DNA from 3 places in the Beijerinckia sp. 28-YEA-48 genome. Region 2 is predicted to be linked to each of the others. Evidence: riboswitches for the same ligand, from Rfam matches in the RefSeq annotation. Region 2 holds a riboswitch; each other region holds the start of a gene.
What was found. A riboswitch is a leader RNA that binds a small molecule or an ion and turns the genes downstream of it on or off. The one in region 2 is predicted to bind S-adenosylmethionine.
Positions count from the first base shown of each region.

Region 1 (10,403 bases), 3.6 Mb from region 2:
TGCACTGCCTTTTAAGGAGTCAAAGACATGGGTATCTTCAGCCGTATCGCTTCCGCCATTTTCGGATCTCCCGCCAAGGCGGACGAAGCTCCGGCCAACCCGGCTGCGGCAGGCGGCGCGCCTGCTGGCGCGACCGTTGCTCAAGCTGGTGGTGCTGCCGCTGGTGCTGCTACCGCAGCGGCGCCGATGACACTCGACCAGGTCCAAGCGTTGATCGCCAAGATCGCGGATAGCTCTGGCCATTCGAACTACAATTGGAAGCAGTCTATCGTCGACCTGATGAAGCTGCTCAACCTCGACTCCAGCCTTGCTTCGCGCAAGGAGCTGGCTGAGGAACTTGGCTATAAAGGCGCACTCGACGGTTCCGCTGAAATGAACCTGTGGCTGCACAAGCAGGTCATGGAAAAGCTGGCGGCCTCCGGCGGTGTCGTGCCCGATAGCCTGAAATAGTCTTTCGCAGCACAGCTATAATAGCAGCCGGCGTTTGCGAACGCCGGCTGTTTTCGTTCAAGCCTCCAACGGGCGCGTTGGTAATGCCTGCGCCAGAACATCAAATTCCGCCGGCCAATCCCTGCGCCATTGTTGTTTGGTTTCTTCATCGATCCAGGCGCCGTCGATGCCGTTGAGCATGAAGTTTTTGAGATCGTCGATAGCGAAGCCGAAGTGGCTAAACATCAGTTCCCAAGCTTCGCTTGGGTTCACCTTATGAAGGGTGGGGTCATCAGTATTGGGATGAATCTTGAGGCCGAGCTGCGGCATGCGTCGGATCGGATGGAGTTCGGCCCATTGTTCAGGCGGTAGGGTGCGCATGTAGTAGGAATTGGTCGGTACGACCGTGAATACGAGGCCGCGTGCGGCGCAGCGCGCGGCGAAATCAAGATTGTCGACGGCCGTATAACCATGATCGATGCGATCGACTTCTAGAAGATCGACCGCCGTTTCGACATTGCGCCAAGGCATGCCGAATTCACCGGCGTGGGCTGTCGTGCGAAAACCCGCAACGCGAGCTTCGCGATAGGCTTTCCAGAAGAGTTCGGGCGGACGATCGTTTTCGCGATAGTCGATCCCGATGCCGGCCACATGGTCCGAGCGATTTTGCTTCATCCATTCGACGAAAACGACGGCCTCTTCCGGGTCTGCCTCGCGATCGATACTGGGAATGAGCTTTGCGGTGATGCCGAAGTCTTTGTGTGCATCCTCGATGGCGGTGACGATGGCTCGTTGCGCGTCGGCATAGGGAATATGAGAGACGCGCACTGTACCCGTGGGGTTCCAGAAGAATTCCGCGTGACGCACGTTATGGTCGGCAACATCCTCAAGATATTCATAGGCCAGCCGATGCAGATCGTCGGCTTTGGTCAGGATATATTCGTCGAGGGCGCGTAAGACGCGCAGCACGCCGATGGGCTTCTCGCCACGGGTATAAAAAGCTTCCATCTCCTCGTCGGTGATCGGTATGGGCTTGCGCTTGGCGAGTTCAAAAAATGTATCGCGCCGCACCGCGCCGAGGAGATGGCAATGCAGCTCGACCTTGGGGATGGCCTTGAAGAAGGCGCGATGAGCATCGGTGATGACGATGCCGGTGCGGGAGGGCGGAACGTTGCCGGGACTGTTCATGTTTCACTCAATGCGGTTTGACGACGGTCCAGAAATAGATGCCAAGCGGAATCGCTAGGATGACAAGGCCCCAGTGCACTTCGCGCCAGCGGCCGGCCAGCAGTTTCACCAATACGTAGCAGAGAATGCCGCCGGCGATGCCGGTGCCGAAACTGTTCGACATCAAGGTCAGCAGGACCATCAGCAGCACCGGCAGAGAGTCGGTAAAATCGTCGAAATGCGTAAGCCTGATGGTGCTGAACATGGAGAGACCGATGAGCACCAGAGCCGGCGCCGTCGCTTCCTTCGGAATGGCCAAAGCGATGGGGACGAACAGAAGCATCAGGGCGAACATGACGGCCGCAGCGATGGACGAGAGCCCGGTGCGGCCTCCCACCTCTACGCCGGCAGCCGATTCCACCAGTGCCGTCATGGCTGGAATTCCCATCCAAGGGCCGAGCGTCGCGGCAATGGAGTCGACCAGGAAAGGGCGATTGATGTCGGGGAGGTCGCCGTGTTCATCGAGCAAGCCAGCCTTGCCGCCGATCGCCAGGGTCGTGCCCATGGTGGAGAAGAATTCGGAGGCGAAGAAGGCGAAGAGATAGGGGATGGCTGATAGGGTGAGTGCTCCCCAAATATCGACCTGGAAAGCCACCGGCATGAAATCATGCGGCCAGGTGATGAAGGCATTGGGCACTTTCGTGACGCCGAGTGGTACGCCGGCGAGGGCGGCGATCAATATGGCCCAAAGAATGGCCCCGGGTATTTTCATGGCTTGCAGGGTCACGGAGGCGGCGAGGCCGATCAGGGCTAGAATTGTGCCGGGTTTGGAAAAATCGCCGAGCGCCAAGGCATTGGTTTGGGCGTTGGCGACGACGATGCCAGCGTTGCGAAACCCCAACATGGCGATGAACAGGCCGATTGAGGCGCCGAGGCCGAGCTTGATCTGGGTGGGAATGAGCTGGACGATGAGGCCGCGCGCGCCAGCTAATGTGAGGATCAGGAAAAGCACGCCCGAGATGCAGGCGATGCCCAGCCCGGTCTGCCAGGGCACATGTTCGGTGGCGGCGAGCGTGACGCCCAGGATAGCCGAACCGCCAATGCCGGGGCCGACGATAAACGGCAGGTTGGCGTAGAGCCCCATGAGGATGCAGCCGAACACGAAGACGATCATTGTTGCTGTTGTCGCTGCGGCGCGGTCCATCCCACCTGTCGAAAGCAGGGAGGGAATGACAATCAGCAGATAGGCGGCGGCCAAGAAAGACGTGATGCCGGCCAGGGTTTCGGTGCGCAGGTTCGACTGACGCGCGCTCAGGGAGAAATATCGATCGAGCCAGCCTCGCGATGTTTCAGGCGGGGGCGTATCGACGACGACGGTTTCCGAAGATGACATCGCAGCTTCTCCGATGAGCACCACTATTGTGGGCGGATCGAGGGTAAGCGCAAGCGGGGAGGGCATATCGGGCGGTCTTGGGAGCCTGTCTGTGAGGATTCGTAGTCCGATCTATCCTGAAGAATGCTCAGCCGACGGGTAGTGGTTCGTTGAGGTACTCGATCGTGTCATGGTGTTCGTTCAGGTCGAACAGATCGAAACGGCGTAGCAATTGGGCGGCGCAATTCTGAATTCTCCAGCGATCCTTCACGGCACGTTCGGCCATCCGTTCGATTTCGCGGGCCACGTCCTCGGTGACGTCGCGCAGCAGGTCACCGATATGGCCTTCCAACACATGTAACACAGGGCAATCTGGCAGGTCGCTGTCACAGAGTGCCTGGGCGATTTCCGCTTGGGTGGCGTGGCAGTCGAATTCGGTGACACTGATATGGCCGAGGCGGTCGGCCTGGATGACAAAGATAAATCGTTCGAGGTCGCGCTTGGGTAAGGTAGGGGCAGACATCGTAGCATCTAGGGCGAGAGGTTCCGCTGCATCCCGTTCCTGCCTTGGAGCCATTTCATTCTCCGCCTGTCGCGCCAGATTCGCGACTTACGGATATTAATTATAGCTTGATATCGGTCAATCTAAATATCAAGTATAGATTGATTTAAATGCGCGCACCTCAGCGCATGGCGCAAACGCCGGTGCAAGGCTGGGAAAGAAACTGCTCGATCGCACTGTCGATTTCCGGGCGGTCGGCAGGAGGCAGCAAGACTTGAGACGTTTTGAGCTGGGTGGCGATCCTGAGGCGGTCGCTCTGGGACAGGGCCGGCGCGATCAACGGCATATTTTCCGCCAGGGTTTTGGCGAGCGCTGAACGATTGGCGGCCTGGAGGTGCGGCATGGCAATAATCTCATTAACGTTCATCAGAAACGGTGCGTAGCCGACCTTGAACGAGGAAACGCCGAAGCGTTTGACGTCGTCCATCTGCCGATCCTGAATCAGCATGCTGATATCGGTGGCGACGGCTGCCAGGGCGCCGACGATCTTCAATTGGACGATCTGGGCACGGACGATTTCGTTCTGAAAAGTGATGATATTTTCAGCGAGTTTCGCGCGTTCCGAGTTATCCCGCGTGAAGAAAACATAAGCGCCGAGGATGCTGCGCTGCCGCGCTAAAATGGCCACCAGAGCCTCGCTGTCGGCGGCGCCATAAGGGGCTTGCCCGATAATCGCTGGGTTCCAGAAGGCATTGAGCAGTTCGGCGTCGGAGGGCGTTTCGAGCCTAGGCATGCCTCCTTCGGCGCGGCGGGTTTTGATCAACTGCTCGAATTTTTCATAGAGCGCATCGGTCTTCTGTGCCGCATCCGGCGGGGCGGCAGCTCCTGCGGGCGAGCAGACGAGAAACACCGCCAGAAGGCACCCCGAAAAGCTGTGGCTGAGCAACAAAGATCGTTTCATCATAAACATCGGCAACCCGGCATGAGCAATGTCAGGAGGACGTCGATGTTAGAACGCAGGCGGGCTGGCGAAGTTCCGCCTTACTGTTAGGCGAACCGGAGATAGAACAGTCGGTACCGATAAAATACGTCGGGGTAATATTTGTTGCTTCAACGCACGTCCCATTGGCGTAGGACCGTGACATCTTGAACCGGCCCCGGCCATAAATGGAGCGTATAGCGATCGTCGCCGGTGAGGCCATCGGTGCTGAGAGTGCCAAGACCAGTGGAGACAACCATCACGCGCAAGTCGCCGGGCGGGACCTGTAAACGTGGCGCGGTGGGGAGATGGTCGGTCAGGCCGGCAAGAACGATTTCTCCGGACGTATGCAGACTGCCGATGACAACGTGGTCGGCTGCTGCGATGTCGATGATTGGCGGGATGTCATGTGATTCCACACGCACCGGGACAGGCATGTTGCGCTCCGTCATGGCGATCAGCATGCCGTTGCCGATGAGCATGCGTGCCCTCAGGGTGGTCTCGCTATAGTCCGTCGGCATATCTAGCGCGATGGCGGCGTCCGCCAGATAGAACTGGTGATAGTCCGCCATCAGCTGGTCGTTGAACAGAAGCGCCATGCGATTTCCCTGTCGAAAAGGGGCATTGGATCGCGATCTGGATGTCAGAAATATGACGCGCTGCCGATGCGAGCGACATCGAAAGGCGTTGTTTGGTAGATTTCATTGATCCAGTTGCCAAACAGCAGATGGGCATGGCTGCGCCAGCGGTTCTTGGGTTGGCTCTGCGGGTCGTTATCTGGAAAATAATTGCTCGGCAATTGCATGCCGTTTTCGATGTCACGTGCATATTCCTCGGCCAGTGAGACCGAGTCATATTCGACGTGGTTGAACATATGCAGGGTGCGGCGCTGCGGATCGTCGAGCAGGCACAGGCCGGTCTCTTCGCTGTCTGCCAAAACCGTGAGGCCACTGCCAAGTGGGATATCGGCGCTGCGCGTTTCGGTCCAGCGCGACACTGGCACGGAGAAATCGTCGGAGAAGCCACGCATGAAGGGAGAAGACGGGATCAAGTTCCGCTGCCTGTAGACGCCGAAAGCCTTCTGCGACAGCGCGTGTTTGGGCATGCCATGGAAATGGTGAACGGCCGCCTGGGCGCCCCAGCAGATGGTGAAAGTGCGATGCACGTGGGTCTGCGTCCAGTCGAGGACGAGCTGTAACTCTTCCCAATAGCCGACTTCTTCAAAGGGCATCCGCTCCACCGGGGCACCGGTAATCAGAAAGCCATCAAAACGGTCGGACTGCATTTCACTCCACGGGCGATAGAAGGCGCGCATGTGATCGGCTGGCGTGTTGCGGGCGATATGATCGGTCATCCGCACCAAGGTGAGTTCCACCTGCAGGGGCGTTGCCGCCAGGAGGCGGGCGATCTGCGTTTCGGTGCGGATCTTGTTGGGCATTAGATTGAGCAGCCCGATGCGCATCGGACGGATGTCCTGGCGCACCGCATCTGTCTCACGCATGACCATAACGCCCTCGGCGTTCAATGTGTCATAGGCAGGCAAGTCATCGGGAATTTTGATCGGCATTACCGCGTAGGTCCTTCACTCCAGGGCGAGACAGACGCGGTGGCTTGATCCGTTTGATTGCCGGTTCGGCCACATCCTCCCTTCAGAGAGGCCACCTTGCTCGGTCAGCAGGTTGGCGTTGGGCTCGCCCCAACTCTTGATGCGGCCGCTATTTTAGACGGATCGTCGGGGTGATTTCAACTGCCGTTGCAGGGCGGGCTGTGTTTCAGTAAAAGGCGACGGTCGAAAAAGGAGAGATCGGTGCGGTTAGCCCGATCCCCACGCAAGTGGGTCCTGGCCGTCGCTTCGGCGTTGAGCCCCGAGACTTTTCCGCTGGTGCATGGGGCGCCGGCGCATGAAAGGACTTGGGTATGCAACAGCAGATTTCGATCATTACGCTTGGCGTCGCCGATCTGGCGCGCTCGAAGCGTTTCTACGGCGAAGGTTTCGGTTGGTCGCCGGTCTTCGAGAACCAAGAGATCGTCTTCTATCAGATGAATGGTCTCGTACTGGGCTGTTTCCTCAAACCCTCTCTTGAAGCTGATATGGGCCGGTCGTTGGCGACAGCGGCTGGTGCTTATTCATTGGCTCATAATGTGGGGAGCGAGGCAGCGGTGCTGGCGACCATGGACCGGTTGGCGCTGGCCGGGGGGCGTATCATCTGCCCCGCCGATGCTCCGCCCCATGGCGGCTTTCGCGGCTATGTGGCTGATCCCGACGATCATGCCTGGGAGATCGCGTTCAATCCGGCCTGGACGATTGATGCGCAAGGGCATGTAACCTTCGGCATCTGAGAAGAAGCGGCAGGTGAGCGGCCTTTCAGCCACTCACCTGCCAGGTCGCGAAACGTTCTGTCGATAGCCGATACGTGTTAGAGCGATTGCCTGGCGGGGAGCTTCCAGATGGACAATTTGGAAGCGGCATCGGATCTAACGGGACGGCGGCGTATCAACCAACATGCGCAACCAACTCGTCAAGTTGAGGCAGTGTGTTCGCGTGCGAACATCAATGCGGTCTGCCCCTCGTTCATTGTTTTGCTCCATGCTCATGGGGCATCGTGTTCACAGTCAGGCGTGAGTGAAAGCCGAGAACAACTCGCCGCGTTTGATCCAGGCGAGGATGAGAAAGATCAGCGCTGGGACGAGCGCATGAAGGGCGTCGTGATCGAGAACTAGAAGATTGGCGGATGTGGCGCCGATCATGATGGCCGCAGCAAGGATGGCGCCGAAAGCTGCCATTCCGCGTGTGACGAGCAGTCCTGCTGCCGTGAGTTCGAGGAGCCCGGTCACGACGCGGAACCATTGTCCGGCGCCGATTATATCGAAGATCTGCACGGACTGACCGGCGCCATAGAGCTTGGCGAGCCCGTCGCTGACGAGCCAGAGGGCGAGTGCGAGTTCAAGAAATCGCAGCGAGATCGTTTTCCAGCGGCCGGCAGGCGCCGGGGCGGCGACAGGCAATGACATGACTGCTGTCCCCACTCAGACGCCGTCCGCCAGCGCGACGAGCTGGCTGCGCCTCTCCCAGGCGATAGCGAGGAAGGCAATGGCGATCACCGTCGAATGGATGGGGTCATGGCCGATGGATACGTTGGCGAGGGTCGCGAAGGCCATGGTGATGGCGCCGAGCAGGGCGCCAAGGCCGACGGTCGCCGGATACAGCAGCGTCAATCCGATGACGATTTCCATCGCTCCGGTGAAATAGCGCAGCCATTGGCCGATGCCGATGGTGGCGAACAATTGCACCATATCAGCGGTGCCGTAGAGCTTGGCCACGCCGGCGCCCACGAAAAGGAGAGCGAGGGCGATACCAAGTGCCCAGAATCCAATGGTTTTCCAGCGATATCGATAGACGGATTTGGTGGTGATAGCCGAGACGGACATGACGACACCCCTGGCACTTGTTTTCTCTGGGGTTGAAACTGCCAGCCGAAATGTCGATGTTAGTCTGGATTTACAAGTAGGATGGATTTTCTGCTGTAGTATGGAAAATATGGTGTAGTATGGAAAAGGTGACTACCCCGGAATGTGCTCAGGCCGAGTGTCTCCGTGAGCCTCCGCCTGAAATTGCCGCGACGCTCGCCGTTCTCGACGGCAAGTGGAAGATGCTCATTCTCTGGCAATTGTTCCGTCGCACCTGTCGTTTTAACGAAATGCGCCGCGCCATTCCAGGCGTCAGTCAGCACATGCTGACGGTGCAGCTGCGCGAGCTGGAGGGCGAGGGGATCATCAGCCGGACGGTCTTTCCGGAAGTGCCACCGCGTGTCGAATATGCTTTGACTGAACACGGGCGCAGTCTCGGCCAGGTGATGCATGCTCTATATGCGTGGGGCGAGACGCATCTGGCGCGGATCGCGCCGGAACGGCGCGTCACGACGGACGCGCCGCGCGAAGAGCGGGTATGAAGACTTCAACAGGGGCAGTTACATATCGGTCACTGCCAGCTGTTTACGCCAGACCTTCGCTCTTGAAGACCGCTTGAACGGCGGGACGCGCCTTCATTCGGTCGCGGAAAGCTTGCAGCGCTTCTGGTAGTTGCACGCCAACCTTCTCAGCCCAGAGGGTGATGATGAACAGGTAGCAATCCGCAACGCTCAGCTTGTCGCCGAACAGATAGTTTCCCTTCATATTGTCGACGATATATTTGGCGCGGCGGTTGATGATCTCACTGGCCTGGGCTTTCTCTTCGTCGCTCCCGTTCCGGAAGAAGGGCTTGAAGCTCTTGTGAACCTCGCTGCTGATGAAGGCGAGCATTTCCAGAAGCCGCGTCCGGCCGAGCGGCCCTTCGAGCCCCAGCGCCGGAGCCTGCTGGGCGATATAGTCGAGCACCGCGACATTCTCAGTCAGAAGCGCGCCGTCGTCGAGCGCCAGCGCCGGCACATAGCCCTTTGGCGAGATGGCATTGTAGTCCGCACCCGAGGCGGTTTTCTTGGCCTTCAGATCGACCCGTTCACTTTCAAACGGCAAGCCCGCTTCTTGAAGAGCGATATGGTCGGCCAGGCTGCAAGCGCCGGGGGAGTAGTAGAGTTTCATTCGGTATGTTCTCCATTTGGGACGTCAAGGCTAGCATCCGACGGGGTGTGTAGCAGCGGGCGGCATGGACAGCCATCCGCTTCCGGTCACTTCAATTTGAGCGCAATGGCCTGCGAGGCGACAAGCTCAGGGGCTTTCGGATTGGGATTCCCGTGGTCCGCGCCAGGCCCAGCGGATCAGCGCCCATGCGCTGCCGCCCGTCGCCATGCCGAGCAAATAGACAATGACGATCTGCACCGCCAAAGGCGCCGTGACCCTGAATCCGAGGAAGGATAGGGTAACGTTCTCGAGATTCTGGAGTGCGAAAATCAGAATGGCCGCGCCAAGAATGACGATAGTCGCCGTGTTCAACCAACGCATGATCCGCCCCCGTTAGATTCCTTATCGCAACAGCATTTCCTCGCGGACGGCGCCCGTCAAGAGGAGGAAGTTTAGCGGAAAAGCATGGTTAAAACAGGTGTGTGAGTATCACGCCTGCCAACGCGCAGAGCGCTAGCATGGGGATCATACCTAGTTTCAAGCGGAACACAGCCGATATGGCAAAGGCTGACAGCGCGGCGGCGCGCCAGTCGACGGAGATCAATACCGACCACTCTGGGGTTAGTGGACCAAGCTGCAGCGGCGCCATTTCGCGAAACAGCACGTGTAAGGCGAACCCGACGGCGAGATTGAGAATGATGCCGACCACGGCTGCGGTGATTGCGGAAAGTGCCGCAGCGATGACCTTATTGCCGCGCAGGGTGGAGGCTTTCGCCTCCACCATCATCGTTCAAATCGCGTTGAAGGCGCTTAACAAGGCCTTGATTGAAGCCGTCGCCACATCTGTGTCGATGCCCACGCCGAAAAAGCGGCGATCGTCGGCCGTACGACATTCGACATAAGCGGCGGCCTGCGCATCCGAACCACGGCGCAACGCATGTTCGTGATAGTCGACAACCTCGACCTCCATCTTCAATCCGTCGTTCAACGCTGCCACGGCGCTGGAGATGAGGCCGTTGCCGCGACCGTTGACGGCGATCTCGCGGTCTCCGGCGCGGATGCGGCCGGTGAAGATGCGGGACGGACCACCACGCTTGCCACCTTCTTCATAATCGACAAGCTCGAACTTCTGCTGGCCGTTGAGGTGGTAGGCATCCTCGAAAGCGGCCCAGATGTCGGCGGCGCTTAGTTCCCTGCTGGTGCCGTCAGCGATGGCTTGCACCTTGCGGCTGAAATCCATCTGTAAGCGCCGTGGCAATTGCAGGCCGCGATCCTGTTCCAGAATCCAGGCAACGCCGCCCTTGCCGGACTGACTGTTGACGCGGATGACCGCTTCATAGGTGCCGCCGACGTCGGCCGGATCGAGCGGCAGATAGGGCATTTCCCAATAGCCATCG
Region 1 is NZ_FNSI01000001.1:370,067-380,469, forward strand. It holds gene BLW50_RS01655 (DUF3597 domain-containing protein) at 28-450, shown strand; gene add (adenosine deaminase) at 508-1,617, opposite strand; gene BLW50_RS01665 (NCS2 family permease) at 1,625-2,989, opposite strand; gene BLW50_RS30180 (hypothetical protein) at 3,117-3,491, opposite strand; gene BLW50_RS01675 (hypothetical protein) at 3,652-4,431, opposite strand; gene BLW50_RS01680 (hypothetical protein) at 4,581-5,048, opposite strand; gene metA (homoserine O-succinyltransferase) at 5,093-6,016, opposite strand; SAM-I-IV-variant riboswitch at 6,060-6,164, opposite strand; gene BLW50_RS01690 (VOC family protein) at 6,367-6,789, shown strand; gene BLW50_RS01695 (DoxX family protein) at 7,063-7,461, opposite strand; gene BLW50_RS01700 (DoxX family protein) at 7,477-7,878, opposite strand; gene BLW50_RS01705 (winged helix-turn-helix transcriptional regulator) at 7,998-8,399, shown strand; gene BLW50_RS01710 (glutathione binding-like protein) at 8,443-9,027, opposite strand; gene BLW50_RS01715 (LapA family protein) at 9,154-9,387, opposite strand; gene BLW50_RS01720 (hypothetical protein) at 9,476-9,793, opposite strand; gene leuA (2-isopropylmalate synthase) at 9,797-10,403, opposite strand, start outside.
Region 1: another riboswitch for S-adenosylmethionine. It lies ahead of metA (homoserine O-succinyltransferase); the one in region 2 lies ahead of BLW50_RS18560 (O-succinylhomoserine sulfhydrylase).

Region 2 (10,403 bases):
CGACATGATCATTGCAATCGATGGCCCGGCTGCGTCCGGGAAGGGCACCATTGCGCGGCGACTGGCCAGCCACTTCGGCCTGCCGCATCTCGACACCGGCCTGATTTATCGGGCGACGGCGCGCATCGTGCTGGATTGGGACGACCGGCTCGACGATGTCCAGCGCGCCGTGGCCGCCGCGCGTGGCCTGGCGCTGACCGATTTCGACGAGGAGCGGCTGCGTGGCGCCCAGATGGGCGAAGCGGCCTCGGTGGTCGCCGCCATGCCGGAGGTGCGGGCTGAATTGATCGATCTGCAAAAGCGTTTCGCGACGCGGCCCGGCGGGGCGGTGCTCGACGGGCGCGATATCGGCACGGTGGTCTGCCCGCAGGCCGATGTGAAGATTTTCGTCACCGCTAGTCCGGAAGTGCGGGCACAGCGCCGCGCGCTCGAACTGCGCGGACGCGGCGAGAAGATTACCTATGAAGACGTGCTGGCCGACATTCGCCGCCGCGACGAGCGCGATTCCCATCGCTCGGCCGCGCCGCTGCGCATGGCCGCCGATGCCACGCTGCTCGACACCAGCGATCTCGATATCGATGGTGCATTCGCTGCGGCGCGGGCGATCGTCGAAGAGCGGCGCGCGTCAGCGAAATAGCGCGGGGCGCGCCTTAGCTAAACAGAGCGGCGCTCTGATAGCCGAGTTTGTGCGAGAGCTGTTCGCCGCTCTGGCGCAGAATGTCGATTGCTGGCTTCAGATGCGTCACTTCGGCTTTCATGCCGGGCGCGCGGCGATCGCGCCCGATGGTCAGCAGCGCCGCTTCAAGCCGGCCGCGATGGTCGAACACCGGCACAGCCACGGCGTCGATGCCCGCCACCCAGCCGGAGTGGATCGAGACAAAGCCCTGGGCGCGGATATCAGCCAAAGCCCGGGTCAGCGCCGCCTGGCTGCGAAAGCCATGCCGCAGCGGCCGCTCTTGCAGCTCGGTTGCGATGGCATCGTCCGTCAGTCCCGCCGGCGCATAGGCGGCGAAGACAAGGCCGGAGGCGGAGGAAAGCACCGGCGCCACCGTGCCGGGCCGGATGTTCATCGACACCGGATCGGCCGTCTCCTCAAGCGCCACGATGGTCGGCCCGTGGCTGCCCCACACCGCAAGCCCGGCCGAGCGGCCACTGCGCCGGCATAGATCTTCCAATATCGGCATCGCCAGTTTCATCACCGACACACCGGCGAGGCAGGCGGCGGCCATGGCGATGGCTTCTGGCCCCAGTCGATAGGCCGTGTCCGATTGGACTGCCCAGCCGGCCCGCGTCAGGCTGGCGAGATAGCGATGCGCCTTGGACGCCGACATGCCGGCGCGGGCCGCTACATCCTTGAGCTTGATCGAGCCGCCGTGCGCAAGGATGCGCATGACATCGAGCCCCTGATCAAGCGACTGAATGCCGGCGCTAGCCCGGCGCCCGGATTGCGCAGGATGCAAAGAACGGCCGCCGCCGGACGTGCCGGCGATTGGGTTTGTCTTTGTCGCAGAGGGCTTTTTGCTGTTTCGGGCCATTTGAATTTGTTGCAGTATAAAAAAATTGCTTGCTAAATAGTAAATTGACAAAATCGTCGGTGCAAGAGCTTGGAAAACCAGCTTGGAGACCAAGGCTTGAAAGACAGCGAGCGAGGAGGGCTCCCGTCATGAACGCACCCGAACGTATCGATCCAAAAAATGTTCAGCCGCACGAGCAAACCGAAGTTGAGGGCAAGCCATCAGCGCTCGCCGAAGCGCTGATGATGACCGACGATGAATATTATCCGCACATCCTGCCCAAGAATATTCGCCCGTCGATCTGGCGCTTCAAGGCGATGCAGCCGAAGATCGACGCACTTATCGCCGATCCGCTGAAGCGCGCCGACCGGCGCTTTCTGTCCTTGGTGAATGGCGATACGCCGAAGGACAATCCTGGCGCGCTGCCGGGGATTTTTCTGGGCATTCAGGCGTTCAAGCCGGGCGAGCATATTCTGCCGCACCGGCACAACTCCTACGCCATTTATCACATCATGCAGGGCTCAGGATATTCGGTCGTCGAAGGCGAGCGTATCGCATGGGAGCGCGGCGACACCTTCGTCTGTCCTGCCTGGGCCATGCACGAACATATCAACGATGGCACCGAACTGGCGATCCAATATGTCGTGCAGGACATGGTCGGACGCGCCTATGAACGCAACCTGATGTGGGAAGAACCGGTCGGCCATTTCGGCCATATGGTGCAGGGCGGTTTCCGCCCGCATAATCCAGAGCTTGGTGATTGATCTGGCCGCCAATGTCGCTGGCCGCATGACGGCGGTCAGCGAGAATTATGTTGAGTGGCGCTTTGCGCGCTAGCGCGGGCCGACCTTGGTTTGCGCGCCAACCTCGATCGACATCAAATCCTGTCCAACAACCAGAGGCCCGTCGTAAATCTTGCGCGTGCGCGCGACGAGGTCTTCTTCCTTGGCATTGCCGTTCAGGCCGATGTGGCTATAGACGGCTAGCTTCGGGTGCGCCTCGGCGAAGACACGGGCGGCGTCTTCCGGCGAAGCGAGATGTTGAAGGACGGCCTGATAGGCCGGAAATTGTTTCAGCAATTCGTCGGGGATGACGGTCACGCAATGGACGAGCAGATCGGCGCCCGTTGCTTGACGGACGACTTCCGCATTGTAGCGGGTGTCGCCGGACAGAACCACGCTATGGCCCTGGTATTCAATCTTATAGCCATAGGACGGCACCACGAGAGGACCGTGATCATTGTTGAACGCCGTCACCTTGACGCCCCCTTGATCGTACATCACGCCGGGCGCGCCTTCATGCACGTCGAAGGCGATGCCAGCTTCCGGATCATGCTCGTCGGCCTTGCGGATTTCGATATCGCGCACAAAGGCGTCGGTCAGGCCCTTGGTGAGCTTTGTCAGGCCGGGCGGGCCATAGATCGCCATCGGTGTGTTGCGATTGCCGTAAGGCGGTCGCAGCCAGCCGGTCAGCCAGAGATCGGGCAGGCCGTTGAGATGGTCGGAATGAAAATGCGTCAGGAAATGCGCATTGATCGTGCCGAAGGGAATGCGCAACTGCGCCAGGCGGATCGTGACGCCGCGGCCGAAATCGAACACCAGCTTCTGGCCACCCGCTTCGACGAGCGTGCTATTGCCGAAGCGCTCCGGCGAGGGAACGGGCGTGCCGGTTCCGAGCAGTGTGACCCGCATCGTATTCTGAGGCGGGTCCGCCGCCATCGCACCCGTTCCGGCAAACACCACCATCGCGAAAGCGGTGCAGCGGATGAAAACACTCAGTCGTAATGTCATGGGATGGGCTTTCACATTTGATCTTCCAGCCTGAATGGAAGGCCCCCAAGTTATGCCGATCATGAGTGTCCGGCCAGGGGCGCCGGTCGCCGTATGAGCAGTTGAAACTGTTTTGAATTTTCCGTTTTTGGCCAGTACGATAGCGTGGAGCAGGCAGGGCTTTGAATCGACAGGCGGAGGGTCAATGCAGACGATATCCAAATCCGCGCGTCTCGCTGCTGTCGTTATCGCGCTCATCGCCTGGGTCGGCTTGGCCGTGCAGCTTCAAGCATCGAGCGAGTTGAGCGGCTCGGTGCCCCTGGCGATCTGGGTGATGCTGCGCTTTTTCACCGTCATCGCCAATCTGCTCGTGGCGATTTTCTTCACCGGTGTCGCCCTGCGCTTGCTGGAACGGATGGCCGCGAGCCTACTTGGTTGCATCACCCTGGCGATCCTGTTCGTCGGTGTCGTCTACATGCTGCTGCTGCGCGGCCTCGTTGAATTGAGCGGTGGCGCGAAGCTCGCGGATCTGTTGCTGCACCACGTCACGCCGATCCTGGTGCCCGCGTTCTGGCTGGTCTTCGCGCCCAAGGGCGAATTGCGGCGCGTCGATCCCTGGCTGTGGAGCCTGCTGCCGCTGGCCTATTTCGTCTACGCCATCACGCGCGCCGCCTTCGATGGCCGCTATCCCTATCCGTTCATGGATGTCGGCGCGATCGGCTGGACGCAGACCACGATCAACGCCGTGCTGATGGCATTGGGTTTTGTCATCGGCGGTTACGTGATGTTGTGGCTCGACCGACGGTTGAGCCAGAGCCGATAGCATTTTCAAGCGAAGTGGTGCCGGTTCGCGTGAAGAAAATGCGTCAGAACAAAAGCGCTACGCCTTGAAGTGTTTCGACAGCTTGAGGCCTTGCGCCTGATAGTTTGATTTCAGGTCGGCGCCATAGAGCGTGCGCGGTGTTTCGGTCATCTTTTCATAGACCAACCGTCCGACGATCTGGCCGTCTTCGAGAATGAACGGCACGTCGTGCGAGCGCACTTCGAGCACGGCGCGTGCCCCTTCGCCACCAGCTTCCGCGGCGCCAAAGCCCGGATCGAAGAAGCCTGCATAGTGCACGCGGAATTCGCCGACCAACGGATCGAAGGGCGTCATCTCGGCGGCGTGGTCGGGCGGTACGCGCACCGCTTCCTTGGAGGCCAGAATGTAGAATTCGCCGGGGTCGAGCACCAGATCGGCGCGGCCGTGCCGGTGAATGGGCTCCCAGAAGTCGAGCATGGTATGGGCGGCCGGCTTGTCGACATCGATCAGCCCGGTGTGCCGTTTGGCGCGGTAGCCGATGAGCGTGGAGCCGTCAAAGCCCGCCAGATCAACCGACACGGCGACGCCGCCCGAGATCGACGGTTCGGCCGAGGTCACCAGTTTTTCGCGCCGGTGCAGCTCCAGATGGCCCTGGTCGTCGAGCCGCGCCTGGCCGCGCCGGAAGCGGATCTGCGACAGGCGTGAGCCGCTGCGCACCAGCACGGGGAAGGTGCGCGGCGAAATCTCGGCATAGAGCTTGCCGCTGTAGCCCGGTTCGATCTGGTCGAATTCATGGGCCCGATCAGCGATGACGCGGGTGAACACGTCGATCCGGCCGGTAGAGCTCTTCGGATTGGCGGAAGCGGCGATATCGGCCGGCAGCGCCAAGCCTTCCATCAGCTCGGCGATATAGACGCAGCCCGTCTCCAGCACCGCGCCTTGGGTCAGGTCGATTTCATGCAGGGCGAGCGTGGCGATCCGCTCGCTGACCGGCCGCTCCGGCCCCGGCAGGAAGCTGGCGCGCATGCGCCAGGCCCGGCTGCCAAGCCGTAAATCCAGGCTCGCTGGTTGCACCTGTCCGGCCGCGAAAGGGGCGGCGGTGCGGATGGCACCCGCGCCATGCAGGGCCTCGATCTCGTGGGCTGGCAAAATGCCGCGGTTCTGGCTCATGCCCTTGGCCTAGCCGATGGCTCGGTTGACGCCAAGTCGGCCACTGCGCTAGACCACAAGTATCGTGGTCATTTGGGCCGACCGGCTTGCCGCCACGTAAAATAAGGGGCTAAGGGGTCGTGTCCGCACTCCAAATTCTGTGCGCCCGGCTCGAATGGGCCGGGTTTTGTTTTGGGCGGCGGTCCGCTCTGGGCGTGGAGAAAAGAAGATGAGCAAGAACAAGTCGCTGCGCGATCTGCGCCCCGCCACCCGCCTGGTTCATGGTGGCACCCTGCGCTCGCAGTTCGGCGAAATGTCCGAAGCCATGTTCCTGACCCAGGGCTATGCCTACGAGAGCATGGAAAGTGCCGAACGGCGCTTCAAGGGCGACGAGCCCGGTTTCATGTATTCGCGCTTCTCCAATCCGACCGTCGCCATGTTCGAGCAGCGTATGGCCCTGCTGGAAGGCGCTGAATCAGCCCGCGCCACCGCCACGGGCATGGCGGCCGTCACAGCCGCCATCGTCGGTCAGCTGAAGGCGGGCGACCATATCGTCGCCGCCAAGGCGCTGTTTGGCTCCTGCCGCTACGTCGTCGAGGATCTGATGCCGCGTTTCGGCGTCGCCTGTACCTTGGTGGACGGCACCGATCTCGCGCAATGGCGCGCCGCTGTCCGCCCCAACACCAAGACCTTCTTCCTCGAGAGCCCGACCAACCCGCAGCTCGAGGTCATCGACATCACCGCCGTGGCCAAGATCGCCCATGATGCCGGTGCCACGCTCGTCGTCGACAATGTGTTCGCCACACCCATTCTGCAGAGCCCGCTGCAACTTGGCGCCGATTGCGTTGTCTATTCAGCCACCAAGCATGTCGATGGCCAGGGCCGGGTGCTCGGCGGTTGCATTCTCGCCTCGGAAGCCTTCATCCAGGCGCACATTCACAATTTCCTGCGTCAGACCGGCCCGGCCATGTCGCCGTTCAACGCCTGGGTGATGCTGAAATCGCTCGAAACCCTGCCGCTGCGCGTTACCCAGCAGATGCGCAACGCCGAGCGCGTCGCCGACTTCCTCGCCGAGCAGAGCGCCATCAATTACGTGCTTTACCCCTCGCGCAAGGACCATCCGCAGCACGAACTGGCCATGCGCCAGATGTCGGGTGGCGGCACCGTGGTGGTGGTGGACGTGAAGGGCGGCAAGGAAGCGGCCTTCCGCATGGCCAATGCCTTTTCCATCATCAAGATCTCCAACAATCTTGGCGACGCCAAGAGCATCGTGACGCACCCGGCAACGACCACGCATCAGCGTCTGCCGCAAGCTGATCGTGAGGCGATGGGGATCGGTGAAGGCATGCTGCGCCTGTCCATCGGCCTCGAAGACATCGAAGACATCATCGAGGATTTCCAGACCGGCGTTGACGCCGTTTGAGGCGGTAACCCCATACAAAAACCCGCCACAGTTGCGGTTTAGGGTCCCGCCGAGCGTGAAGGCAGTGGATAAGTATGCGCTTGTCCGCGTGCCCCAGCGCTTTCTATCCCGCGTCGGCAAATCCAATGTTTGCATGGAGTTGATGCCGCCGCCGCTGGCGCGGGGATGCTCGAAAACCTCGAAGGGCTTGGGGAAAACGGATTTCACCCACATGAACATTGAAGCCGGACTCTTGCGCGCGATTCTACGGCTAGTGTAGATTCCGGGCTGTCTACTACGACATTTCGTGCGGCGGACCTTTCAGCAAGCGTGACATGCGTCAATCGCTCACCGGCTCAACCGGGGGGCGAACCAGACGGATTCACGGCAACGGATTTAGGAGAAGAGAATGTCCTGGACCGATGAGCGCGTTGAGACGCTCCGTAAACTTTGGTCGGATGGTCATAGCGCAAGTCAGATTGCCGCCGAGATCGGCAACGGCATCACGCGTAATGCCGTGATCGGCAAAGTGCATCGGCTGGGATTGTCCGGTCGCGTCAAAGCGCCGTCCACGACGGTGGCGCGCCCGCGCGTTTCGCAGCCGCGTGTCCATCGGCCTGCGGCGGTTCAGAGATCGAGTTCGATGGGTGGTGGAATGGTGCGTGGTAATACCGCATTGGCCTTCGCCCCGCGCGCTTATGAAGCGCCGGTGCTGAAGACGATTGAGGAAGTCGTGCTGCCGATGTCCGAGCGCGTGACGATCATGGAGCTCAAGGAGTCCATGTGTCGCTGGCCGCTGGGCGATCCGGCGACGTCGGAATTCCGCTATTGCGGCGGCAAGTCCGATCCCGGCGCGACCTATTGCCCCTATCATTCGCGCATGGCCTATCAGCCGGCGCAGGATCGCCGTCGCGATCGTTCCAAGAACCCGCAGATGTTGATGCGGCCTTCCTGAGAAACTGACGGCCTGAAAAATTTAAAGGCGTGTGATTCAATCACACGCCTTTTTCTTTTCGAATGTGCTGGCCGACTATTCCCGCTCGAAGGTTTCGTCGAAGGAATAACCGGCGCCGCGCACGGTGCGCAGCGGATCGCGCTCGCGCCCGCGGCTGATCGCCTTGCGCAGGCGGCCGATATGCACGTCGACCGTGCGCTCGTCGATGTCGATCGACAGGCCCCAGACGGCATCGAGCAATTGCGCGCGCGAGAAGACGCGGCCGGGCTTTTCCATCAGATGTTCAAGCAGCCGGAATTCGGTCGGACCCAGATGCAATTCGCGGCCGTTGCGATGGACGCGCCGTGTTTCGCGATCGAGCTCGATCGGTCCGCGCTGCAGCTTGGTGGCGATGCGTTCCGGCCGCGAGCGACGCAACAAGGCATGCACCCGCGCCATCAGCTCGGGCACCGAGAACGGCTTGACCACATAGTCGTCGGCGCCGACCGAAAGGCCGCGTATCCGTTCCTGCTCCTCGCCACGGGCGGTGAGCATGATCACCGGTAGGCCCTTGGTGATCTCGCGCGCCCGCAGCCTGCGGCAGATTTCGAGGCCCGAGACCCCCGGAAGCATCCAGTCGAGGATCAGAAGGTCGGGCACTTCTTCGGCGAGGCGGATTTCCGCCTCGTCGCCCCGTTCAATCCGCTCCACGGTGAATCCAGCCGCCTCCAGATTGTAGGCAAGCAGCAGCGCGATGGCTGGCTCATCCTCAACGATGAGGATGCGCGGGGCCGTCGCCTCGTTGCGTGGACGCCTGTCACTCACTGACACGGGTTTCGATTCATTCGTGAAAGTCTGCATGGATCAGCCTCTACTTTGCTGCCGCTGCTTGAGGTTCAAGGCCCGATGATCCACCCTTGGGCCGCTCCACCGGCAGCGGTTCGCCGGTGACGAGGTAATGCACGGTCTCTGCGATATTCGTCGCGTGATCGCCGATCCGTTCGATGTTCTTCGAACAGAACAGCAGATGGGTGCAGAACGAAATGTTGCGCGGATCTTCCATCATGAAGGTGAGAAGATCGCGGAAGACGGAGTCTTCCAGCGCATCGACATCGGCATCGCGGCGCCACACTTCATCGGCCTGCGCCACGTTCTTTTGCGCATAGGCATCGAGAACGTTCTTCAGCTGGATGGCGGCGATATCGGCCATATGCTTGAGGCCGACCAGCGTGCGCGGCACGCGCATATCGCCGGAAATCTTCGCTGTCCGCTTGGCGATGTTCTTGCAGAGATCGCCGACACGCTCCAGATCGCTAGCGATATGGATGGCGGCGACGAGTTCGCGCAGATCGACAGCCATGGGCTGGCGCCGCGCGATAGTGAGAACGGCTTTCTCCTCGATCTCGCGCTGCAAGGCGTCGAGCTTCGGGTCGCGTTCGATGGTGCGGCGAGCCAGGTCCGCATCGAGGCGCGAGAGCGCGTCGATCGCGTCATAAAGCATTTTCTCCGCGATCCCGCCCATTTCGGCGAGGCGGCTGCCGATGAAGTGCAGCTCCTCGTCATAGGCTTTTACGGTGTGTTGGTCGGTGGTCATCATAATCTCCGGAATCCTGTCTCAGCCGAAGCGGCCAGTGATGTAATCCTGCGTCTGCTTCTGTTCCGGCGACATGAAGATCTTCGAGGTTTCGTCGAACTCGATCAGATCGCCGAGATACATGAATGCTGTTTTGTCGGAGCAGCGGGCCGCTTGCTGCATGTTGTGCGTGACGATGGCGATCGTGTAGCGCGACTTCAGCTCGTCGATCAGCTCTTCGATCTTGGCGGTCGAAATCGGATCGAGCGCCGAGCAGGGCTCGTCGAACAGGATCACTTCCGGGCGGATGGCCACGGTGCGGGCGATGCACAGGCGCTGCTGCTGGCCGCCCGAAAGGCTGAGCCCGCTGGCATTGAGCTTGTTCTTCACTTCTTCCCACAAAGCGGAGCCGCGCAGCGCCGCCTCGACCCGGCCGTCGAGCTCGCTCTTCGGCAGTTTCTCATAGAGTTTGATGCCGAAGGCGATGTTGTCATAGATCGTCATCGGAAACGGCGTCGGCTTCTGGAACACCATGCCGACACGGGCGCGCAGCAGATTGATGTCGAGCTTGGGATCGAGAACGTTCTGCCCGTCGAGCAGAACATCGCCCTCGGCGCGCTGGTTCGGATAGAGATCGTACATCCGGTTGAGGATGCGCAGCAGTGTGGACTTGCCGCAGCCCGACGGGCCGATGAAAGCCGTGACCTTGTTGGTCTCCAGGTCAAGGTTGATGTTCTTCAGGGCTTTTGTCGTTCCGTAATAGAAGTTGAGGTTACGGATCGAAAGCTTGATGTCGGACGCGGCGGGACGGTTCACCGGATTCGTGTCGACAGGCTTGAGAACGGTGGCACTCTCACTCATTTCGGCTTCCTTTCGGCGCCCAGGATGCGGGCAACAATGTTCAGGGTCAGAACCGCGGTGGTGATCAGCAGGGCGCCGGTCCAGGCGAGCTGCTTCCAGTTCGGATCTGGGTTGTTGACGAAGTTGTTGATGGTGACGGGCAGGTTGGCCATGGTCGTCGTCAGGTTCACGCTCCAGAACTGGTTGCTCAGGGCCGTGAACAGGAGCGGCGCGGTCTCGCCGGCGACGCGGGCGGTGGCCAACAGCACGCCGGTGATGAGGCCGGCGCGGGCTGCCGAATAGGACACCCGCGTGATCACATAGGCGCGCGGCATGCCGAGCGCCGAAGCCGCTTCCCGGAGCTGATTTGGCACCAGGTTCAGCATGTCCTCGGTGGTGCGTACCACCACGGGGATGACG
Region 2 is NZ_FNSI01000001.1:3,972,432-3,982,834, reverse strand. It holds gene cmk ((d)CMP kinase) at 5-637, shown strand; gene BLW50_RS18585 (IclR family transcriptional regulator) at 651-1,535, opposite strand; gene BLW50_RS18580 (cupin domain-containing protein) at 1,664-2,278, shown strand; gene BLW50_RS18575 (MBL fold metallo-hydrolase) at 2,348-3,304, opposite strand; gene BLW50_RS18570 (Pr6Pr family membrane protein) at 3,489-4,106, shown strand; gene BLW50_RS18565 (2'-deoxycytidine 5'-triphosphate deaminase) at 4,164-5,255, opposite strand; SAM riboswitch at 5,310-5,388, shown strand; gene BLW50_RS18560 (O-succinylhomoserine sulfhydrylase) at 5,464-6,657, shown strand; gene BLW50_RS18550 (GcrA family cell cycle regulator) at 7,046-7,591, shown strand; gene phoB (phosphate regulon transcriptional regulator PhoB) at 7,667-8,395, opposite strand; gene phoU (phosphate signaling complex protein PhoU) at 8,442-9,164, opposite strand; gene pstB (phosphate ABC transporter ATP-binding protein PstB) at 9,186-10,004, opposite strand; gene pstA (phosphate ABC transporter permease PstA) at 10,001-10,403, opposite strand, start outside.

Region 3 (10,403 bases), 250 kb from region 2:
GATCGCATCACCGTCATCGTCGGTCGTTTCGCCGTCGGCGATTTCTTCGACGGCAACAGCTATGCCAAGGACCCACGCGCCGACTTCATGAACTGGGCGATGTGGTCATCGGGCGCATACGATTTCCCCGCCGATTTGCCCGGCATGACCCGAGGCGCGGTGGTCGAGTTGAATCGCAAGGACTGGGCCGTGCGCGCCGGGTTCTTTCAAGTGCCGCAAGGACCCAATAGCGACGACCTCATCTTCAAGGGCGGCGCTGGCGGCGTCGTCGAATTCGAGGGGCGCTACAGCCTGTACGATAAGCCCGGCAAGCTGCGCCTCGGCACCTTCCTGACGCGCGGGCGCACGGCCGACTACAATCAGGCCATCGATATCGCGGCGCTCAATCCGGCGTTCAACATCAACGATGTCGCGGCGAACACACGCCGCAACCGCGACAAATACGGCGTCTATGCCAATCTCGAACAGGCGATCACCGATGACGTCGGCTTCTTCGCCCGCGCCAGCTGGAACGACGGACGCTCGGAAATCCTGTCCTTCACCGACATCGACCGCAGCGTCTCAGCCGGCTTCTCGATCAAGGGCGCCTCCTGGGGGCGCCCCAATGACACGATCGGCATCGGCGGCGCCATCAATGGCCTATCAAAGGCGCATCAGAACTTCCTCGCCGCCGGCGGCTATGGCCTGTTGATCGGCGATGGCCGTCTCAACTACGGCACCGAGAAGATTCTTGAGACCTTCTATTCGGTGAAGGTGAACAAGTGGGCGACCGTGACGTTCGACTATCAGTTCATCTCGAACCCCGCTTACAACACGGCACGCGGACCCGCTTCCGTGTTTTCGATGCGCGCCCACGCGGAGTTTTAAACGAGGCCTACAAGGCGCGCGGATGACCGGGACGGCCGAGACTGCACTCCAAGGCCGCGCGATCCCATTTGCCGAGATCAGCCGCTGCATCATAGGTGCTGCGCAGGAACGCCATGAGCGCGGCCTGCGGATCGCCGGCGGTGCGCACTGCGTCATAGGGTAGGATGAACTCGCCGAGGTCTTTCGAGAAGAAGGCCTCGCGTGGTTCCACGGAAGCCGCGCCAAAGCCCGCGGGCGCCGGATAGGCATAGGAATAGAAAGCCGGATAATCGATAGGACCGCCGCCCGGCCAAAAGCCAGCACTCGACACTTCATGCGAATAGGCTTCGCGTGTGACCGCGTCGGACAGATAGGGCACGCCACCAGGATGCGGCGGCGCCTTCCGGCCAGAGAAGCGCGTCACCGCCAGGTCGAAACTACCCCAAAAGAAATGCACCGGGCTGACCTTGCCGATGAAGCTGGTGCGGAAACGGGCAAGTACCTCCTGCGTCGACAACAAGATGCGCCAGAAGCGATGCGCATAATCGCGATCGTAGGCGGCGTGAATGCGATCCTGATCGAAGGGAATGCAATCGGCCAACTCGCACGGCATGGTGCGAATATCCATGGCGAGCCCGAGCTCGGAGAAGGCGACCTCGACCTCTTCGTAAAATTCCGCGACCGATTTTGGCGCCAGCATGATCTGACGGCTATGGCCGTCGCTCGTGCGCACCCATAGTAGATGATCGATGAAATCGAAGTCGATCTGAAATTCGCGCGGACCAGGAATGGGCGACGTCGTCAAACCGCGCGCCGTCACATAAAGCGGCACATGCCAGGAGTGGTTCTGCCATGGCGTATACGCCAGGCGGATCTTGCCGATGACCTGGCTCCACAAATGCAGCGTTTCGCAACTGCTCTTCCAGGCGGCATAGGGTAGCTCGGGCCAGTGTTCTGCATTGGCGGCAAGCGACATATCGCTCTCCTTCCGTTCCCGAAGGAAGCCCGCATAATAGCGGGCCCGCGCACTCTGACAGGAGGCGCGGTCACCATCAAGACCAGGACCAGACCTGTGAGGCGTTCAGGCGCGCGCGACGTTGAGCGTCAGTTTCGGCGGCTTGCTCAGGGTCTGGAAGATGACGCAATAGCGCTCGGTGAGCTTGATCAGGGCGTCGATCTTGTCTTGCGGTGCATCGGTGTCGAGATCGAACGACAGTCTGATCTCACGGAAACCAACTGGCGCATCCTTGGCAACGCCGAGCGTGCCGCGAAAATCGAGATCGCCTTCGGCCTTAACCACGCCAGCCTTCAGAGGGATCTCCAGCGCGGTGGCGACCGCCTTCAAGGTGACGCCGGCGCAGGCGACGAGCGCCTCGAGCAGCATGTCGCCTGAACACAGTTCAGCGCCGGAGCCGCCGGTGGCCGGATGCAGGCCAACGACCGCTAAGGCGCGGCCGGTCTCGACCTTACACGCGATCTTCGATTCATCGATCGAGCCTTGCGCCTTCAGCGTGATCAAAGCTGTGTCGGGCGCGTCCTTATACCTGTCTTTGTAGGGCGCCTGCATGGCGCGGAGCGAGGCGGAATCCATGAATGAGCTCCCTAAAATTACCAGGATGCACCCGACGGTGCGGGCATATGCGTTGGTGTGGCATGAAGACTTGCGAGTGAGCCGTCAAGCGCGGCCAGAATGGCGCGCTTGGCCTCGGCAAAATCGTGCGACAGACGATCGCGCGGGCGCGGCGGGTTGATGGCGATATCTTTGAACACCCGGCCAGGACGCGGCTGCATGACGATGGCGCGATCGGCCAGGGCGGCCGCCTCTTCGACGTCGTGGGTGACGAGCAGCAGGGTCGGCCGATGCGCTTCCCACAAGGCCAGCAGATGATCTTGTAGGGACGCACGCGTCAGCGCATCGAGCGCCGAGAAGGGCTCGTCCATGAGTAGCACTTTCGGACGCGCTACCAGCGCACGCACGATAGCAACGCGCTGGGCCTGGCCGCCGGACAGTTCGCGCGGCCAGCGCGGGCCATAGCCGGCTAGGCCGACGCGCAGCAGCGCTTCATCAACGCGCGCATCGCGTTGTGCCTTGGGTAGATGTTCGATGCCGAAGGCGATGTTCTGCGCCACGGTCAGCCAAGGCAGCAGCCGCGGCTCTTGAAAGACGATGCCAACATCGGGATGCGGCGCGACGATGATATCGCCATCGACGGCGACACGACCGCCGCTCGCCTGTTCGAGACCGCTTGCCAAGCGTAGCAATGTGGTCTTGCCGCAGCCAGAGCCGCCGACCAAAGCGACGATCTCGCCGGGCGCAACGCCCATGGTGACATCGGACAAAGCCTGCGTGCCGTTGGCGTAGATTTTGGAGAGGCGATCGAGGGTGAGCATGCGCTTACACCGTCCTCGCGAAGGAATCCTGCCAGGTCAGCAGTGGTTTCGCCGCTAACACGAGCAACCAATCGAGCACTTTGCCGAGCACGGCGAAGCAGAGAATGGCGGCTAGAATCTGTGCTGGCTTACCGAGCTGCTGGCCATCGACGAGCAGATAGCCGAGCCCTTCGGACGCGCCCATGATCTCGGCAGCAACCACGAACATAAAGCCCAGGCCGAGGCCTGAACGCAGCGCCACGATATAGTCAGGCAGGATGGCTGGCAGCAGAATGCGGCGCGCCAATTGCCAGCGCGACAGACGAAAGGCACGGCCGACCTCGACGATCTTGCGATCGACGTTGGCGATGGCGCCCATGACGCCGAGATAGACCGGAAAGAACACGCCGAGCGCGATCAGCGCGATCTTGGAACTCTCGAAAATGCCGAGCCACAGAATGAACAACGGCACCCAGGCGAGCGAAGGAATGGCGCGCAGCGCCTGCAAGGTCGGATCGAGAAAACGCCTGATGGTAGCGGACGAACCGGTCAGAGCGCCCAGCAGGGTTCCCGCCGCCGCGCCAAGGCCGAATCCAAGCGCGACGCGCAGCAAAGTGGCGGTGACATGAATGGCGAGTTCGCCGCTCGCCGCCAATTCCCAGAGCGCGGAGAAGACGCGGCTCGGCGGTGGTAGCAGACGTGCTTCGAAAATGCCGAAACGCGCGGCGATCTCATAGAGAACCGCCGCGCCGACAGGGAGAACGAGACCAAACAGCCAGCGCGGGCTCGGCACCAATGTGCGTTCCACCGGCGCCGACTCGATCTTTTCAAGCGCTCCTGCTTCGCTCAAAGCCAGCACTCCTCCCCCGAATTTTAACCCCTATTGTCCCTTCGGCGCAAAGCTGGTGTCGACCAGGGAGGCGACAGCGGCCTTCACATCGACATCGGGCTTGATGACGCCGGCCTTCTGCAACGCGAGGCCCGCTTCCTGGATCGTCTCGGCGACCTTGCCATCAATGGCGGCGTTGGTGAGATCGGTCCGCTCAAGCTGTTTGGCGATCACGGCTTCCGACAGTTTGGTCTCGGCCACGAGCAACTTGGTCAGTTCGACCTTGTTCTGCAACGCCCACTGGCGCGCTTCCTCATAGACTTGATTGACGCGGCGCACGATGCCGGGGTGCTGCTTGGCGAACTCCTCGCGGGTGTTGAGCACACCCCAGGTGTTGGCGGCGGCATTGCGATAGAACAGTTTCGCGCCGTCTTCGACTTCCGCTTGAGCCATGATGGGATCGAGACCCGCCCACGCATCGACATCCTTGCGGATGAGTGCGGTCTTGCCATCGGGATGCTGCAACAGCACGAGGCGCACGTCCTTTTCCGTCAGCCCGGCGCTGTCGAGCGCACGCACCAGGAAGATGTGCGGATCAGTGCCGCGCGTCACCGCGACCGACTTGCCCTTGAGGTCGGCGATCCTGGTGATGCCGGTGTCGGGCCTGGTGACCAAAGCCGTCCATTCGGGCCGTGAATAGAGGCCGATCGACTTGATGGGATTGCCGTTGATCTTGCCGATCAGAGCGGCCGCGCCGGCGGTCGAACCAAAATCGAGCGAACCGGCGTTGAGAAATTCAAGCGCCTTATTGGAGCCGGCGGAGAAGACCCAGCGGATGGCGATGCCATCGGCGGCGAATTCCTTCTCCAGCAGTTTCTTTTCTTTCAGCACCAGGGAGAGCGGGCTGTAGGTCGCCCAATCGACACGAATCTCCTTGAGCTGCTGCGCAAAGGCCGGCGCGGCCAGCGTCAAAAGAGCCGCGGCCGACAAAACGAGACGACGGGAAAGCTTGGTCGGTGAAAGTGTGGTCATGGCGGTCCTCACAATTGCGCGGACGCGTCCATCAGACCGACCGGCGCTTTAGCTGCATTTTTAACCGCGCCCGCAAGCTGCAAGCTCAAATCGGCGCGTGGATGTTTTATGAGACGAAACGTTCGTTATGTCAAACAAGACATCCAGATATCGGAATAGAATATTTTCACTTATATATTTTGTTCTTATACGATGGAGCCCGCCTGGCCGGCTTCCCAGCCGATGATCGCCCGCTTGCGCGCCAGGCCCCAATGATAACCGGTGAGCGCCCCGCTCGAGCCGAGGACACGGTGGCAAGGCACGACGAAGGAGATCGGATTGCGCCCGACCGCCGCACCGACCGCCCGCGCCGCCTTCGGCTTCTCGAGATGACGGGCGATCGAGCCATAGGTGGTGGCCCGACCGAGTGGGATGCGCAGGAGGGTTTCCCACACCCGCACTTCGAAATCCGTGCCGATCAAGACCACCCGCAGCGGCCGGTCGGCCCGCCATTCAGTGGGATCGAAGGCGCGGCGGACATAAGCGGCGGCCGCCGCATCGTCACGCACATAGGTGGCATTGGGCCAGCGGCGCTGCATGTCGGCGAGTGCGCCCTCGCGGCCGCCCGACGGCTTGCCGTCGGTCCCGGCCGTGCCGGGCCCCGCTTTCTGGTCGACCCAGCCCAGACCCGCCAGACCACGCGGGGTGAACACGGCCAGGGCCTCGCCAAACGGCGAGGTGTGGAAGCCAAAGGTCAGCACCAGCCCCTCGCCACGGGATTTGTATTCGCCAGGCGACATCGCCTCGTGGGTGACGAACAGATCGTGCAGGCGGCCGGGACCGGACAGGCCAACCTCGTAAGCCGTGTCGAGCACCGAGGCCTGATCGAGCAGCAGCCGGCGCGCATGATCGATGGTCAGCGCCTGCAGGAAGGCCATCGGCGTCAGACCGGCCCAACGCTTGAACAGATGGGCGAAATGCGAGGCCGACATGCCGAGATGGCCGGCAATATCCTCGACCGAGGGCTGCGCCTTCCAATGCAGGGTCAGATATTCGATAGCGGCGCGCACGCGGTTGTAATCATTGGACTCCGGCTCGATCTGCACGCTGCCAGGGGCGCGTAGATCGATCGGGCGGGCCGCAATCGGGAGATCGCGTTGCAGGGTCATGATTTAGGTCCTTATGTCAGGCCGTAACATGGCCCGCCGCCAGCGCCCCCGCCACCCGAAAACCGCGATGCTTCGATTTTCAATTGTAGCGCGGCCCGCGCTTGGCCTCCGCCAGGGCGCGCGCCAATTCGTCGGCATATTGCTGGCGCGCCTCCGGCCCGAGCCAGATGGCGACCTCGATGCGCCGGCCGCGCGTCACCAAGGCGATGCGTTCGAGACCAAAATCCTCGTCTTCCTGCCGTTCCAGCCGCACCCACAGCGGATTGAGCCGCCATTCAAGGCGCTGGCCGCGATGGCTGACCCGCTCGATATGCAGGAGCACCGGCGTGACGGTGACATCCTCATAGGCGCGGGCGGCACGGAAATTGGCGCGGAAGGCCAGATAGAAGATCAGGACATCGACGCCCATGAAGCCAGCGACCGGCCAGGCGCCCATGATGACGAACGGCAGGGTGACGCAGAAGGAAAACACTGCGAAGACCATCAGCAAGCGGTGGAAGCCGCGCCGATCGAGCGAACGATGCGGTACGGTGCGGCGTGCGAAAATCTGTGTGTCGCTGGCATGGATCGCGGTCACAACGCTCGCGGCCTCCAATTCCCCTCTAGTATAGGCTGATCATGCCCGCGAAAAAGCCCCTCTCCGCAGCGCCGAAACGACGCCCCTCGAAAGCTCCGGTCGCTAAACCGGCAGGCAAACCAATGGTCCTTGGCAAGAGACCCGCAAAAATTGGCAAAAAGCCGGTCAGCGCTGCGATCATTCACAAAATTTTTGAGCGGCTTCACGACGCCAATCCAGAGCCCAAGGGCGAGCTGGATTATGTGAATGTCTACACTCTGCTGGTCGCCGTCGTCCTGTCCGCCCAGGCCACCGACGTGGGCGTCAACCGCGCCACACGCGGCCTCTTCGCCGTCGCCGACACGCCGCAGAAAATGCTCGATCTCGGCGAAGAGAAAGTGCGCGACTACATTAAGACGATCGGCCTTTATCGCAACAAGGCGAAAAACGTCATCCTGCTCTCGCAGCAATTGATCGATCATCATGGCGGGGAAGTGCCGCGCACGCGCGAAGAGCTGGAGACCCTAGCCGGCGTCGGTCGCAAAACGGCAAACGTGGTGCTCAACATCGCCTGGGGCGAAGAGACCATCGCCGTCGACACCCATCTCTTCCGCCTGTCCAATCGGCTGCGCCTGGCGCCGGGCAAGACGCCGCTTGAGGTTGAACTCGGACTCGAGAAAGTCGTGCCGAAGGAATTTAGGCGCCATGCGCATCACTGGCTGATCCTGCACGGGCGCTATATCTGCAAGGCCATCAGACCGGAGTGCGAGAAATGCGTCGTCGCCGATCTGTGCACGTCAGGTGATAAAAGGATTTAAGTCCAGCGCGAGTTAAAGCTCTTAGACTGAGGGTAAATCGCGTTTCGATCGAAACGCGATTTGCTTTAGCGTACCGGCACGAAGTAAAGGCCGATCCAGCCGACAATGCCGACGATGATGCGCCACCAGGCAAAGACCTTGAAGCCGTGGCGCGACACGTAATTCAAGAAGCCACGCACGACGAGCAGCGCTGAGAAAAACGCGGCGACGAAGCCGATGACGATGAGCGCGACATCGTTGAAATCCAGCAGCTTGTAGTTCTTGAACAGATCATAGGCGAAAGCGCCGGCCATGGTCGGCATGGCGAGGAAGAAGGAGAACTCCGCCGCTGCGCGCTTCTCGGCGCCCATCAGCATCGAACCGACGATGGTGGCGCCGGAGCGCGACACGCCAGGCACCATGGCAAGGCATTGGAAAAAACCGATCTTCAGGCACATCAGCGGCGGGAAATCCATCACATCGGTGAACTTGCTTTTCAGCGGCATGTCTTCAACCGCCAGAAGAACAAGACCGCCGGCGATCAACGTGGTGCAAACGATCATCGGATTGAACAGCACATCCTTGATAAAGTTGTGCAACGCCGCGCCGATGATGGCGGCGGGCAGAAAGGCGATGAGAATGCCGATGACGAAGGAGCGGGCTCTGGGATCGCTGGGCAGCGCCAGCAGGATCGACCACAGCTTTTTAAAATAGACGATGAGGATGGCAAGGATGGCGCCGAGCTGCACCAGAACCTCGAATGTCTTGCCCTTCGACTCGAAGCCAAGGAAATGGCCGATCAGCAGCAAATGGCCGGTCGAGGACACGGGCAGGAATTCGGTGAAGCCTTCCACCACACCAAGGATCAGCGCCTTGATGGCTTCAATCGTTGACATCAGGAAAGCCCCGGCGCGGAATCGAATGGTCTGCGGCCGCACGCCTGTTAAGTCCGCGAATCGCAGGCGCCGTCGCTTAAGTCTCTATAGTTGAAGCAGCCGTCATACCAAAGCTGTGGCCCAGGCTCTTACCTCAGCTTTAGTCAAAGCCCTGACGGTTAACCGGAACTTAACCTAGGGCCTGTGCATTGCAAATAATGACTGGCCTTGCGCCTATAGACTCCTGCATAGATTTCCCCCGTGCCGGCGTCACGGATCAAATCATTGTTGCTCATGCCCGTTTTGTTTCATCATCCGCTTTGTCCTCATTCGCGTTTCATCCGCATCGCGCTCGCCGAATATGGGCTTGAGCCGGAGTTGATCGAAGAACGAGCTTTCGAGCGCAGGAATGAATTCCTCATGATCAATCCGGCGGCTGAAACGCCGGTGCTAGTCGAGCCAAATCAATTGGTCGTCCCGGGGGTCGGCAATATCGCCGAATATCTCGATGAGACCCATGGCGCGAGCCTCGGCGCGCATCGGCTGTTGCCCCAGGATACCGCCGGCCGGGTCGAAGTGCGCCGGTTGATGGACTGGTTCAACGGTAAATTCTTTGCCGAAGTGTCGAATTTCCTAGTCACCGAGAAGGTCTACAAGCGCTATATGACCGCCGCGGCCGGCGGCGGCGCGCCCGATATGGACGCCGTGCGCGCTGGACGGGCCAACATCCGCTATCATATGGCCTATATCGGCTGGCTGACCTCTAAACGAAAATGGCTGGCCGGCGATATGATGACCTATGCCGACCTGGCGGCGGCAGCGCATCTTTCCTGCGCGGATTATTTGGGCGACGTGCCATGGGCGGAAGACGACACGGCGAAGGAATGGTATGCGCGGATCAAGTCGCGACCGTCGTTCCGCGCCCTGCTGAACGACCGGGTGCCGGGCATGGCGCCGGGAGCGGCTTACGCCAACCTCGATTTCTGAGTCCGTCCTTCATCGACGCGCTGCGCCAACGCGCGGCCGAGTTGGGCTTCGATCAATGTCGCATCGCCGCGCCTGACGCCATTCCACAAGCCCCGGCGCGCCTGCAGCAATGGCTTGGTGAGGGCGCCCATGGCGAGATGGACTGGATGGCGGAAACCGCCGAGCGCCGCAGCGACCCGCGCGCATTGTGGAGCGAAGTGCGCAGCGTCATCGTGCTCGCCGTCAATTATGGCCCCGACACCGATCCCCTGGCGTCGCTCGATCAGAAATCGCAAGCGACAATCTCGGTCTATGCGCGCAATCGCGACTATCATGAACACATCAAGGGCCGGCTCAAAATGCTGGCGCAGTTTCTCATCAGCCGCGCCGATGCCGAAGCGGATGTGAAGGTGTTCGTCGACACCGCGCCGGTGATGGAAAAGCCGCTGGCAGCCGCGGCCGGTATCGGCTGGCAAGGCAAGCACACCAATCTGGTGTCGCGCGATCATGGCTCGTGGCTGTTTCTCGGCACGATCTTCACGACCTTGCCGTTGCCGATCGATCCGCCTGAAAGCGATCACTGCGGCTCATGCCGGGCCTGTCTCGACATCTGCCCGACCAAGGCTTTTCCCGCGCCCTATCGGCTCGATGCGCGGCGCTGCATTTCCTATCTGACCATCGAGCACAAGGGATCGATCGATCCGCAGTTGCGCACGGCCATGGGCAATCGCATCTATGGCTGCGATGACTGTCTGGCAGCTTGCCCCTGGAACAAATTCGCGGAAGTGGCGCGCGAAGCAAAATTCCAAGCGCGCGATGATCTGGTGGCGCCGCCGCTGACTGAGCTCGCCGCACTTGACGATGCGGCCTTTCGCACCAAGTTCTCCGGTAGCCCGATCAAGCGCATCGGCCGCGACCGCTTTGTCCGCAATGTGATGATCGCCATCGGCAATTCTGCCGACGCGGCACTCGTGCCCGTGGCGC
Region 3 is NZ_FNSI01000001.1:4,220,015-4,230,417, forward strand. It holds gene BLW50_RS19760 (carbohydrate porin) at 1-867, shown strand, start outside; gene BLW50_RS19765 (DUF5996 family protein) at 875-1,822, opposite strand; gene BLW50_RS19770 (OsmC family protein) at 1,928-2,437, opposite strand; gene BLW50_RS19775 (ABC transporter ATP-binding protein) at 2,455-3,237, opposite strand; gene BLW50_RS19780 (ABC transporter permease) at 3,242-4,024, opposite strand; gene BLW50_RS19785 (aliphatic sulfonate ABC transporter substrate-binding protein) at 4,097-5,077, opposite strand; SAM riboswitch at 5,106-5,184, opposite strand; gene BLW50_RS19790 (bifunctional helix-turn-helix domain-containing protein/methylated-DNA--[protein]-cysteine S-methyltransferase) at 5,263-6,225, opposite strand; gene BLW50_RS19795 (DUF2244 domain-containing protein) at 6,305-6,802, opposite strand; gene nth (endonuclease III) at 6,844-7,599, shown strand; gene BLW50_RS19805 (undecaprenyl-diphosphate phosphatase) at 7,665-8,474, opposite strand; gene BLW50_RS19810 (glutathione S-transferase family protein) at 8,748-9,440, shown strand; gene queG (tRNA epoxyqueuosine(34) reductase QueG) at 9,338-10,403, shown strand, end outside.
Region 3: another riboswitch for S-adenosylmethionine. It lies ahead of BLW50_RS19785 (aliphatic sulfonate ABC transporter substrate-binding protein); the one in region 2 lies ahead of BLW50_RS18560 (O-succinylhomoserine sulfhydrylase).